One region of the Anaerorhabdus sp. genome, then DNA from elsewhere that is predicted to be linked to it. Evidence: predicted binding sites of a transcription regulator. Region 1 holds the regulator's gene; each other region holds the start of a gene.
The links. Region 1 encodes Rex, which represses fermentation and respiration genes when NADH is low (regulators of the CRP and FNR family bind a similar motif). Its sites were predicted from a motif close to GTGAANNNNTTCAC; they were not measured.
Positions count from the first base shown of each region.

Region 1 (4,277 bases):
GTAGAAAATATCCATTGTCTTGTTCCTGAATATCTAAAATCACAAGAAGAATATTTGGTTAAGTAATATGATTCGTAGTATGGATTTAGGTGATTTAGATCGCGTTGAACAGTTAGAAGCCGAACTTTTTTCTTTACCTTGGAAAAAAGAAGACTTCAAAAGAGAACTTATAGAAAATGAATTTGCCCATTACTTTGTTGTAGAAGAAAATAATGAAGTTGTTGGCTATTGTGGTATTTGGAATCTTTATGAACAGGCACAGATTACAACGATAGGTGTAGCAAAAGATTGCCAAGGTAAAGGTTATGCATCTTTGTTAATGGAAAAAATTGAAGAAGTTTCTGTCGCAAATGGATGTGAAACTTGTTCGTTAGAAGTGCGTGTAAGTAATATTGCAGCACAAAATTTATATACGAAATATGGATATATTACAGTTAATATTCGTAAAGGATATTATAGTGATAATCACGAAGACGCTTTCTTAATGATGAAGGCAATTGGAGGTAAACTATGACACAAATAATATTAGCAATTGAAAGTAGCTGTGATGAAACTGCATGTTCAATTGTAAAAAATGGTAATGAAATTCTTTCAAATATCGTATCAAGTCAAATCAATGTACATAAGAAGTTTGGTGGAGTTGTACCAGAAGTAGCTTCACGTATTCATGTAGAAAATATTTCTGTAGTAATAGCGGAAGCGATGGAACAAGCTAAAGTAACGATGGATGATATTGATGCAATTGCGTTTACGCAAGGGCCTGGATTAATTGGATCATTGCATGTGGGAGTTCAAGCCGCAAAAACACTCGCATGGATGTACAATAAACCATTAATTCCTCTTCATCATATTATTGGGCATATTTATGCGAATGGCTTTGTCGATGAGTTAACATTCCCATTATTAGCACTTGTTGTATCAGGAGGACATACCGAATTAGTTTTCATGAAAGATGAATGGTCTTTTGATATTTTAGGAACAACACAAGATGACGCCATTGGTGAAGCATATGATAAAGTTGCACGAGTACTTGGTCTTCCTTATCCAGGAGGTCCAGCTATTGATAAATTGGCTAAAGAAGGTAATAAACATTATGTTTTACCTACTCCTAAAACAGAAAAAGAATTAGACTTTTCATTCTCAGGATTAAAATCTGCAGTACTTCAACTGATTCAACGAGAAGAGAAGAAGGGTGAAGAAATTAATAAAGCTGATCTAGCATATTGTTTCCAAGAAACGGCTTTAGATACACTTGTAGGAAAGACCTGTAAAGCGGTTGAGTTAATGCATCCCAAGCAAGTTGTTTTAGCAGGTGGCGTTGCAGCGAATTCACGATTGCGTGAAAAAATGATTGAAGCAATGGCAAAATATTCAGATGTACACCTAACAATACCACCACTTTGGTGTTGTACTGATAATGCAGCAATGATTGGTGCAGCAGGTAATACTGCATTCAAACACAAGTTTTTTGGAAGCTTAGATTGTAGTGCAAATCCTTGTAAAGAGATGAACATTTAAATAAATCTTTCACAAACTTGCTAATTATGATATATTAATTATGGTGATAAAAATGGAAAAAAATAAGAATGTTCCAAAAGCAACTTTGCAACGTTATCCTATCTATTTGAAAGCTTTACGCAAGCTTCAAGGTGATGGTGTTCAACGAATAATGTCAAAAGATTTGGCTACATGTGTATCAATAAAATCTACTACAATACGCCGTGATTTTTCATTTTTAGGGAATCTAGGTAAGCAAGGATTTGGGTATGATGTTGAAAGCTTGATTCAGATTTTTAGTGATCAACTTGGATTAGGATTCGATGAAAAAATCATACTTGTAGGAGCTGGAAATTTAGGTAAGGCACTATTAAACTATAATCGTTGGAATAATGTAGTTGGAGAAATTGTATGTGCATTTGATATAAATCCAGAGGCAGTAACAGGTTCATCAGTTCCGGTTTATAATATGAATGACTTAAAAGAAAAATTACCAGAAGGTTGTCGTATTGCGATTTTATGTATTTCAAACAATGTACAAGAAACCGTGAATACCTTGATTTCTTATGGAATTACTGGTATAGTAGATTTTACTCATGAGCACTTTCAAGTCCCTGAGAATATTGTTGTAAAAACTGTAGATGTTGTTTCAAGTATACAAGAACTTGTATTTGAGACAAATGCGTTAAAAGATTAGCGATGAAAAAAGAGTGAGCTGTGTTGTCTTTCAAAGAGATTCTAGGGTTGGTGTAACTAGAAAAAGAGACATGGATTCGTAACACTTTTGGAGCTAGGTTGGAGAATTAAGTAGACAACCTCGTTGACGGCGTTAACGTTTAAAAGGCATAGAATTCTATGCGAAATAGGATGGCACCACGTTAATTAAACGTTCCTTGTTTAGGAACGTTTTTATATTATAAGGAGGTAAGAAAAGATGCTTACATTTATGACAGTCAGAGAGCTTTATGATTTAGCGATATCTGGCGAAAGTATGGAAATTGACCAAATTGAGTATGTACAATGCGAAGGATGGGTGCGTACAAATCGTAATAATGGTTCAGTGGGATTTATTGAATTAAACGATGGTACTTATTTTAAGAACTGTCAATTAGTATATACACCAACATTAAACAACTTTGGAGAAGTTGGCAAATATTTAACAGGGACAGCACTTCAAGTAATTGGAAAATTTGTTTTGACACCTGAATCAAAACAACCATTTGAATTGCAACTTACAGAAGTAATCTTAGAAGGTTCTTGTGATAGTGAATATCCTTTACAAAAGAAGCGTCATTCATTTGAATACTTACGTGAAATTGGACATTTACGTCCACGTACAAACACATTTAATGCAGTATTTCGTGTGCGTTCAGCGTTAGCCATGGCAATTCATGAATTTTTCCAAAATCAAGGATTTGTTTATGTTCACGCTCCAATTATCACAGGAAATGACGCAGAAGGTGCAGGTGAGGTATTTACTGTAACAACACGTAAAGACGATAACTATGAAGAAGACTTCTTTGGTAAAAAAGCAAGTCTTACAGTTTCTGGTCAACTTCAAGCAGAGGCTTTCGCATTGGCGTTCCGTGATGTGTATACATTTGGACCTACATTCCGTGCTGAAAATTCAAATACAACAACGCATGCAAGTGAATTCTGGATGATTGAACCAGAAATGGCTTTTGCTGATTTACAAGATGATATGGATTTAATTGAAGACATGGTTAAATCATGTATTGAGTATTTACTTGATAACTGTCCAGAAGAAATGAAATTCTTTAATGAATTTGTAGATAAGACTTTACTTGAACGTTTAGAAAAAGTGCGTACTTCAGATTTTGTGCGTATGCCATATACAGAAGCAATTGAATATTTATTAAAAGCTGAAGTTAAGTTTGATAATAAAGTTGAATGGGGTATGGATTTAAACACTGAACATGAACGTTATATCTGTGAAAAAATAGTCGATGGACCAGTATTCTTAACTGATTATCCTAAAGATATTAAAGCGTTCTATATGCGTGTGAATGATGATCAAAAGACAGTTGCAGCATGCGATTTACTTGTACCATCAGTAGGTGAATTAGTTGGTGGTTCACAACGTGAAGAACGAATTGATGTTTTAAAAGAAAGAATGAAAGAAATGAATGTTCATGAAAAAGGACTTGAATGGTATTTAGACTTACGCCGTTATGGTGGATGTAAACATGCTGGATTTGGTCTAGGTTTTGAACGCTTTATTATGTATGTAACAGGTATGCAAAACATTCGTGATGTTATACCATTCGCACGAACTCCAAGAAATTTAAACTTTTAAGATGCAGGGAACTGCATCTTTTTCTTACTTTCATTTATAGTAAGAATGCTTTACAATAGTAGTCGAGGTGCTTTTATGGAGAGATATGTATTAAAAACAAAATCGGATGGATCTGAGATAACAGTCGCCGATGTACAAAATGTACTATTAGGTATGTTGAAGGATATTGATGAAATATGTCAAAGAAATAACATTCCTTATTTTCTTAATGGTGGATCTGCTTTAGGAGCTGTACGTCACAAGGGATTCATTCCTTGGGATGATGATGCAGATATCGCAATGATGAGAGAAGATTATGTGCGTTTTATCCAAGTATTGAAGAAAGAATTGCCAGAGCAATATACATTTCAATGTTTCGATACAGATAGACGTTACAATGTTTTAATTCCTGGAATGAAGATTCGTAAAAAAGGAACGTATTTAAAAGAAGTAAATACTTTATTACCGAATCGTTGTACTGATT
Region 1 is NZ_JAVXGL010000080.1:3,024-7,300, reverse strand. Features, by position in the region: gene tsaB (tRNA (adenosine(37)-N6)-threonylcarbamoyltransferase complex dimerization subunit type 1 TsaB) at 1-66, shown strand, start outside; gene rimI (ribosomal protein S18-alanine N-acetyltransferase) at 68-514, shown strand; gene tsaD (tRNA (adenosine(37)-N6)-threonylcarbamoyltransferase complex transferase subunit TsaD) at 511-1,518, shown strand; gene RSB60_RS09590 (redox-sensing transcriptional repressor Rex) at 1,571-2,194, shown strand; T-box leader at 2,188-2,394, shown strand; gene asnS (asparagine--tRNA ligase) at 2,432-3,814, shown strand; gene RSB60_RS09580 (LicD family protein) at 3,890-4,277, shown strand, end outside.

Region 2 (4,277 bases), on a different contig from region 1:
GTGGTAAATATAAAACTCGTGCTATTTCACTTGAAACATATGTAATGAGCAGACGCTTATTTATTGAACTTATTAATCGTGCGGCAAATACAAGTGCACTTTATTGGTTTAAAGATATTTTGAAAGAAGTATATGATGAATTGAAAATGGTGGGATATCCAGTACGTGGTTATGTAGCATGTATAAATTCACTACCAGCTTACTATAAAGCAAGTATGGAACTACGTTGTCCAGATTTAGCATCTGAATTATTTGTAGACTATTGGCCAATTCATACAATGACAAATGATTCACCACCAACACGTTATTCAATTGATGCAACTGTAAAAGGAAGCATTGTATCTAATGGGTGCTTGATTGAAGGTCGCGTTGAAAATTGTGTAATCGGTCGTAATGTAACAATTAAAAAAGGTGCAGTAGTTAAGAATTGCATTATTTTACCTGGCGCATTTATTGGTGAAGGTGCTAAACTAGATACTGTAATTGTAGATAAGAGTGCAATTGTTCATCATGTTAAGAAATTAGTGGGAACACCAGAAGCACCAATTTACGTTAAACGTCGAGATCGAATTTAGGAGGCTTTATGAAATCAATTTTATTTGCGGCAGCAGAAGGATTACCTTTTATTAAAAGTGGTGGATTGGCTGATGTTATTGGGTCATTACCCAAAATACTTAAGCAAAGAGAATATGACGTACGTGTCGTATTACCACTTTACAAAAAAATTGCGGATAAATATTTTGATCAACTTGAATATTTGGGAACATTACAAATAAAGAGTGGGTGGATTGATCAACCAGCAAGTTATTTTCAAACTGAAGTTGATGGTGTAGTTTATTATTTTGTTCAACATCAAGCTTATTTTGAAAGAGATGGATTATATGGTTTTCCAGATGATGGAGAAAGATTTTCATTCTACCAAAAAGCAATTTTAGAAATGTGCAAAATGATTGATTTCTATCCAGATATTTTACATGCACATGATTGGCATACTGGAATGCTAGCAGCACTTACGAAGATTCACTATGGTAGTGATTGGCATTTTGATAAAGTTAAACATGTGTATACAATTCACAATTTAGCATTCCAAGGGAACTTTCCTAAAGATATTTTAGGGTCTTGCCTAGGTTTATCATTCAAATATTATGAAGATGGATCAATGCGTTATGATGGTGGTATTAGTTTTATGAAGACAGGCATTGTGTATTCAGATAAAGTAACTACTGTTTCGCCTTCATATGCAAAAGAAATATTAACACCTGAATATGGTGAACATCTTGATGAAATACTTCGATATCGCCAACATGATTTATGGGGTATTGTAAATGGCATTGATGTAACTGAATGGAATCCACAAACAGATAAGCTACTTGCGAAGAACTATACAGCGAAGAATGTAGCTAAAGGTAAAAAAGATAATAAGCTTGCTGTTCAAAAAGCATTAGGCTTAAGAGAAGCACCAGATGTATTAATGATTGGAATGGTATCACGTCTTACATATCAAAAAGGAGTATATCTCATTGCTGAAAGATTAGCGGATATTATGGGACTCGATATTCAGTTTGTAGTATTAGGAACTGGAGAAGAAGATGCTGAAAGTACATTCCGTTACATGGAAGAAAAATACAAACGTAGAGCAGTTTACTATTGTGGATATAATGAAGATTTAGCGCATCAAATTTATGCTGGCTGTGATTTATTCTTAATGCCATCACTATATGAACCTTGTGGTATTGGACAATTAATTGCAATGCGTTATGGTTCACTTCCGCTTGTAAGAGAAACAGGTGGATTGCGCGACACTGTACATGCATTCAATCAATATACAAATGAAGGCAATGGATTTAGTTTTTGGGCATTTAGTGGTGATGATTTAGTTCATACATTAAAATTTGCATGTGATACTTATTACATGAATCCTGAAGGATGGAAAGAATTAGTGCAACATGCAATGAATACAGATGTTAGTTGGGAATACAGTGCAAATCTATATCAAGAGTTATATGAAATACTATAAGTAGAGGCTTAATTGCTTCTACTTTTTATTATCAAAAAATGAGTATTAAAAGGTAAAAAATGATTAGGGATACAAAGTGTTTTTTAGAAAAGTATTAAGCATAATTCAATTAAAAAAGAGGAAGTTTGAAAGTAAGCGTTTTCAATTTGTGAAAAGATACACAAAGATGTTTTTACCGTTTACTTAAACTTCATTTCGGTGCTATAATTTAAGAGCAAAAAGGAGGAAAATTTGCATGGCAAAACAAACTGTAAAAGATTTAGATGTAAAGGGCAAACGTGTCATAGTACGTGTTGACTTCAACGTACCTTTAAAAGATGGAGTGATTACAAATGATAATCGTATCCAAGCTGCTCTTCCTACAATCAACTATTTAACTGAACATGGTGCTAAAGTTATTCTTATGTCACATCTAGGAAAAATTGATCATAAAGATCCAGAAAAATGTGAAGCTGGAAAAAAGAAAAACAATATGGCTCCGGTTGCAGCACGCTTAGCTGAACTTGTGTCAAATAAAGTAACATTTGTACCTGAAACACGTGGTGAGGTTTTAGAAAAAGCTGTTGCTGACATGAATGAAGGAGAAATTATCCTAATTCAAAATACTCGTTATGAAAAAGGTGAAAGTAAAAATGATCCTGAATTAGCTGCTTATTGGGCTAAACTTGGTGATTTATTTGTATCTGATGCTTTTGGATCAGTACATAGAGCGCACGCTTCTACAGTAGGAATTGCTGAACACTTACCAAGTGCTTGTGGTTTCTTAGTTCAAAAAGAAATTGAAAACTTAAGTGCTGCTATCGACAATCCAAAACGTCCATTAGTTGCTATCTTAGGTGGAGCTAAAGTTTCTGACAAAATTGCAGTTATTGAAAACTTATTAACAATCGCTGATAAAGTAATTATCGGTGGTGGTATGGCTTTCACATTTGCAGTTGCTGAAGGACATAACGTAGGAACTTCATTACTTGAAGCTGATAAAGTGGATATGGCTAAAGATTTCATGGCTCGTGGTAATGGAAAATTAATTCTTCCTGTGGATGCTGTTGTTGCAAATGACTTTGAAAATCCAACAGATATTAAAACAGTAGAAATCAATGCAATTCCAGATGGTTATATGGGACTTGATATTGGACCTAAAACAATCGAATTATTTAAAAATGAATTACAAGGTGCTCATACAGTAGTATGGAATGGACCTATGGGTGTATTTGAAAAACCTGAATTTGCAACAGGTACAATTGAAATTTGTAAAGCAATTTCTGAATTACCAGATGCAATGACAGTTATCGGTGGAGGAGATTCTGCTTCTGCTGCAATTAACTTAGGATTCAAAGACAAATTTAGTCATATTTCAACTGGTGGAGGAGCTTCACTAGAATACATGGAAGGTAAAGAACTTCCTGGTATCGCAATTATTCAGGAGAAAGCATAAAATGAGAAAACCAATTATTGTTGGAAACTGGAAGATGAATAAAACATGTAAAGAAACAGTTGAATTCATCAATGCAATTGAACCAGTTTTACATGATGCTGCTGATTATGGAGTAGGTGCTCCATTCACAGCACTTAAAGATGCAACGGCTACTGCAAAGAATTTAATCATTGCTGCAGAAAATTGCCATTTTGAAGACAATGGAGCATTTACTGGAGAAGTAAGTGTACCAATGTTAGAAGAATTAAATGTTAAATATTGTATCATTGGTCACTCTGAACGTCGTACGATGTTTGGAGATACAGATGAAACAGTTAATAAGAAAGCTAAACGCTTAGTTAAAGCTGGAATTACACCAATCCTATGTATCGGTGAAACAGAAGCACAATATGATGCAGGGCAAACTGAAAAAGTTATCCGTGATCAATTGACTGGAAGCTTAGCTGACATGTGCGCTGATTGTGTTAAAGACATTGTAATTGCTTATGAACCAATTTGGGCTATCGGTACTGGTAAATCTGCTAGTAAAGATGATGCTCAAAACTGTTGCGCAATCGTTCGTGACCAAGTTCGTAAAATGTATGGTGATGATGCAGCAGAAGGTGTTCGTGTTCAATACGGTGGATCAGTTAAACCTGAAAACATCAAAGAATACATGGCTTGCGAAGATATCGATGGTGCATTAATTGGTGGGGCTTCATTAAAAGTAGATTCATTCACTGCAATTATCGATGCTACAAAATAAATAAGTAAAAGCTTTGTAAAAAAATTGAATAAGTGTTTAAAAAATACATAATGAAATGTATAATGATTGAGAAAGAAGGA
Region 2 is NZ_JAVXGL010000025.1:19,633-23,909, forward strand. Features, by position in the region: gene glgD (glucose-1-phosphate adenylyltransferase subunit GlgD) at 1-575, shown strand, start outside; gene glgA (glycogen synthase GlgA) at 584-2,017, shown strand; gene RSB60_RS05320 (phosphoglycerate kinase) at 2,253-3,452, shown strand; gene tpiA (triose-phosphate isomerase) at 3,454-4,197, shown strand.
Region 2: the regulator Rex is predicted to act here: its motif matches at 2,166-2,179, upstream of RSB60_RS05320 (phosphoglycerate kinase).

Region 3 (4,277 bases), on a different contig from region 1:
TTGATATTCAACAAGTTGATAGCACTAACGTTATCTGATACTGAGTTATGACCATATGATCCACATCCTAAAGTTAGTGAAGGGATAAATGAGTTATAAACATTACCAATACCACCGAAAGTACTTGGAGAGTTCCAAATAATACGACATGCTTTAATTCTTTCACCAAAGCGTTTTGCAAGGTCAGAATTCATTGTATGAATAGCAGCACTATGTCCAATACCATTGAACATTACCATTGCTTCAGATTTATCAAGACCATCTTCTACAGAAGTAGATTTTAAGAATGCTAATACTGGAGAAAGTTTTTCTCTTGTCATTGGTTCGTTTGGACCAACTTCTTTACATTCAACACCGATGATACTTGTTTTAGGATCAATTGTGAAACCTGCTTGTTCAGCAATCCATGCAGCAGGACGTCCTACAACAACTGGATTCAATTTTGCAGAAGCAACATCTTTAGAATAGGCTGTTACACCGAACATGAATTTTTCTAATAATTCTTTTTCTTTTTTATTTGCGAAGTGAACATTGTAGCCTTTGAATAATTCAATTGCATCATCGTAAACTTCTCTATCAATAATAGCAGCTTGTTCAGAAGCACAAATCATACCATTATCGAATGCTTTAGATAAACAAATATCATTAACAGCTTGTCTTAAATCAGCTGTTGTTTCAATATAAGCAGGAACGTTACCAGCACCAACACCTAATGCAGGTTTACCACAAGAGTAAGCTGCTTTAACCATGGCATTTCCACCTGTAGCAAGAATTGTAGCTACATCTGGATGATTCATTAATGCATTTGTTGCTTCCATACTTGGATATTCAATCCATTGAATACAATCTTCAGGAGCACCAGCAGCAATGGCAGCATCATAAATTACTTTAGCTGTTGCAGCAGAACAATTTTGTGCATTTGGATGGAATCCAAAGATAATAGGATTTCTTGTTTTTAATGAAATAAGTGATTTGAAGATTGTTGTTGAAGTAGGGTTAGTTACTGGAGTAACACCTGCTACAACACCAACTGGTTCAGCGATGTAAGTTAAACCTTGAACTTCATCTTCAGAAATAACACCTACAGTTTTAAGGTGACGCATATGATTTACTACATATTCACAAGCGAATAAGTTTTTTGTTGCTTTATCTTCGAAGACACCACGTTTTGTTTCTTCAATGGCTAATTTTGCTAAATCACCATGTTTATCTAATGCGGCAACAGAACATTTCGCTACGATATAGTCAATTTTTTCTTGATCGTAATTTGCATATTTGTCTAAAGCGACTAATGCTTTTGCTACTTTTTCATTTACTTCAGGGACGTTTGTTTTACCAACTGTTTCTTGTACTGGAGCAGCTTTCTTAACTTCAGTTACTTTTGGTGCAGTTGCTTTCTTTGTAGTTTTTTTAACAGCCATAATTTCCTCCTATTGTGAAAGTATTCACTTACTACCGAATGAAGTATAGCACTAGGAAAAAGCTGTGTAAACAACTAAAGTTAAAAAAATCACAAGTAACCGTTTTCATTTTTAAAAAGTTTTTTTGATACCGTTTACATAATGAAAATACAATAAAAAAGACTGCGAGTAAGCAGTCCAATTTGGTTGTGATTATTTTTTCCCTAATACTTTTTTAGACTTTAAGGAAGTTTTTAAAAATGAACTATAGAAATGATTAATGATTGTAGCCACTATATAAGATAGGGCAGTTATGATTGATATCCAAGCAGAAACAACCTGTAATGTAGTCCCTTTATAATAGACTTTAAAGATGACTTCATTGCTTTCACTGGAATATGCAGACGGTTCAAAACGAACTAGTCCAGTTTCAGGATCCATTTTTGCATCCAATGTCTCTATAAGTTGATCTCCATCATAAATATCAACAATATAACCTTTATAGTAGGTTAGTGGCATGATGTAATAAGCACCATTATTGATATAGCCATACGTGAATACAAAATTGTTGTATTCATTATATGAAATTGGTTCACGTTCTTTCTCTTCATTGTTTGAAACAATTTTCGATTTGTATTCACGATAGTTAATTGAAGTATCTGCTGGAAGATAATCAGGGGTAGATAGTTCTAACAAGTTGTACCATTCAGAACGTTTTAGAAATTGTTCATCATTTTTGATTTCTTCTGCAGTTGTAGGACGAGTAATTAAACCAGGCGAAGTAAGTACGCCAAAGAGTTGAAGAATATTTGTAATCAACACAATAACCAGTAACATTTTGGTAAACTGAAGCTTAATCCCTTTTTTTAATGGAAGATTTGCAATGGTGTAACCTGCCCCCAAAGCAAGACACGCAGTTGCTGGTACGAGCAAACGTGTTGGAAATTGCAAGAAACTTAGAAATTGGAATAATCCCCAAGGAAAGTATTTTGTAGTCATGAAAACCATAATATATCCAGCTACAACAAGAAAGGTAGCTAATCTTGATTTTGATTGCTTTCTAACAAACGGATAAAAAAGCGGAAGTAATAGTAAGAAAGGACCAACAGAATCGCATAAATAATTTGAAGAGTCGGTTCTAAAATCAAATACCGCACTAATATCAAGTGCTAAATTAGAAAGTGATTCTGTTCCAAAATAAGAATGTATACGATAATCACCACTAGCAAGTTGTTCAAGAAGTGGGAATGTAAAAAAACAAGTCATTAGAATTCCTAAACCGCCAATACACACAATTGTTATTAGCCGTCTTTTATCAGCGAGTAATGTTTTAATATTAATCATTAGATAAAAAGCATATAAAATCACGGTAATGATAAAAGTAATATTGTGCGAAAGAAGTAAACCACAGAAACCAATGATAAGGTAATAATGTTTCTTGATATTTCCATGCACAGAATGATACATCCCCATGATTGCAATAGGTAAGAAAATGAATGCAAGGATTTCTCCAACAGCACCCCGTTTATAAAAGTCAGAAATATAGAAACAATTCCAAATATAAAATAAAACGGTTAAGCAACTATATAGATTTCGTTTTTTTCCTAAAACAAGCGTGGCACATTTAAACATTGTAAGTGATGCAAAGAATGCACAAGTAAATAAGAAGATATGATAAGTGTCATAAATACTTATTCCAAGATTTCTTAACCATGCTGGAAAATAGAGAAAGAAAATGGAATAAAACATAGGACTACCATATCCAAAATTAAAATTTTGATGATAGAAAATCCGTGGAAAGATATCATTATTCTTTATAGCAATACTTAACGATTCGATACGATTGATATGAAATGCAGTATCTGGACCAATAAGAATAGATCCATTTAAAAAGGGATAGCAAAAAACAAATGCTACCAATAAACAAAATATAATTGTAAATAAAGAATTCATATATTTAGTTTTCATCAACGTTAGTCTCTCTCATTTATACATATTACTATTATACACGAAGAAGTTTCTTGTGCTATTGTCACATTCTTAAAAATAAAAAATGTGAACCAACTGCATACATTATGTATCTATTAATAACGGGGAATAATTATTTATCACTTTTTGAAATTCAAAAAAATATAAATGAAGAACTTATGAAGTGATAGAAAACATAATGAAAGGATAGAGAAGAAAAAGTAGTAACTGATTATGAAAAAAGAAGATGAGAAGATAATACATATGTAAGTGAAACATTAAACCTACGATTTGACCTTCCAAAAGGATGGATAATTGCAAAAGAGTCTATTCAAGAGGGACTTATAAAATCAGATCGTGATGTGTTGGGTACTGGTGAAATGACAGATATGATTTTAGAATTTCTAATTACAAAACCTAGGATGGGTTTAAATATTTAAGGAACTACAATAAATATAGGTACCTTATTAAATTCAATGTCAATGAATTTGGGCATAGATTCATTGAAGAGTTAATTGTGGAATATTAAATTATTGGATAAAACTAAATGAGGAGAATAAAATGAGAAAAATTATAAAAGTAATCGTAAGTTCATTATTGATTGTTGGACTTGTAGGATGTAATAGTGATGGAAGTAAAAAACCGACACTCGAAAATCAAAAGTCAGATAATAATGCTTATGAAAATTTAATGGAAATGTCAGTTGTTTCAGCATCAATAGATAAATCAGGTAAGGAAACTACAGAAAAATTCCTATTCTATGTACCTACATCAAAATATGCAGATGTTTATGGAAATAATGCATATTCTTCTCAATATGGAGTAACAGTTGATGTAAGTATTAATGATTACATTTTTGAAGAGGGACAATATGCAGACGACGCACTAAAATTTATGAAAGAAGGAATT
Region 3 is NZ_JAVXGL010000049.1:6,336-10,612, reverse strand. Features, by position in the region: gene adhE (bifunctional acetaldehyde-CoA/alcohol dehydrogenase) at 1-1,421, opposite strand, end outside; gene RSB60_RS07760 (hypothetical protein) at 1,614-3,368, opposite strand; gene RSB60_RS07755 (hypothetical protein) at 3,930-4,277, shown strand, end outside.
Region 3: the regulator Rex is predicted to act here: its motif matches at 1,436-1,449, upstream of adhE (bifunctional acetaldehyde-CoA/alcohol dehydrogenase).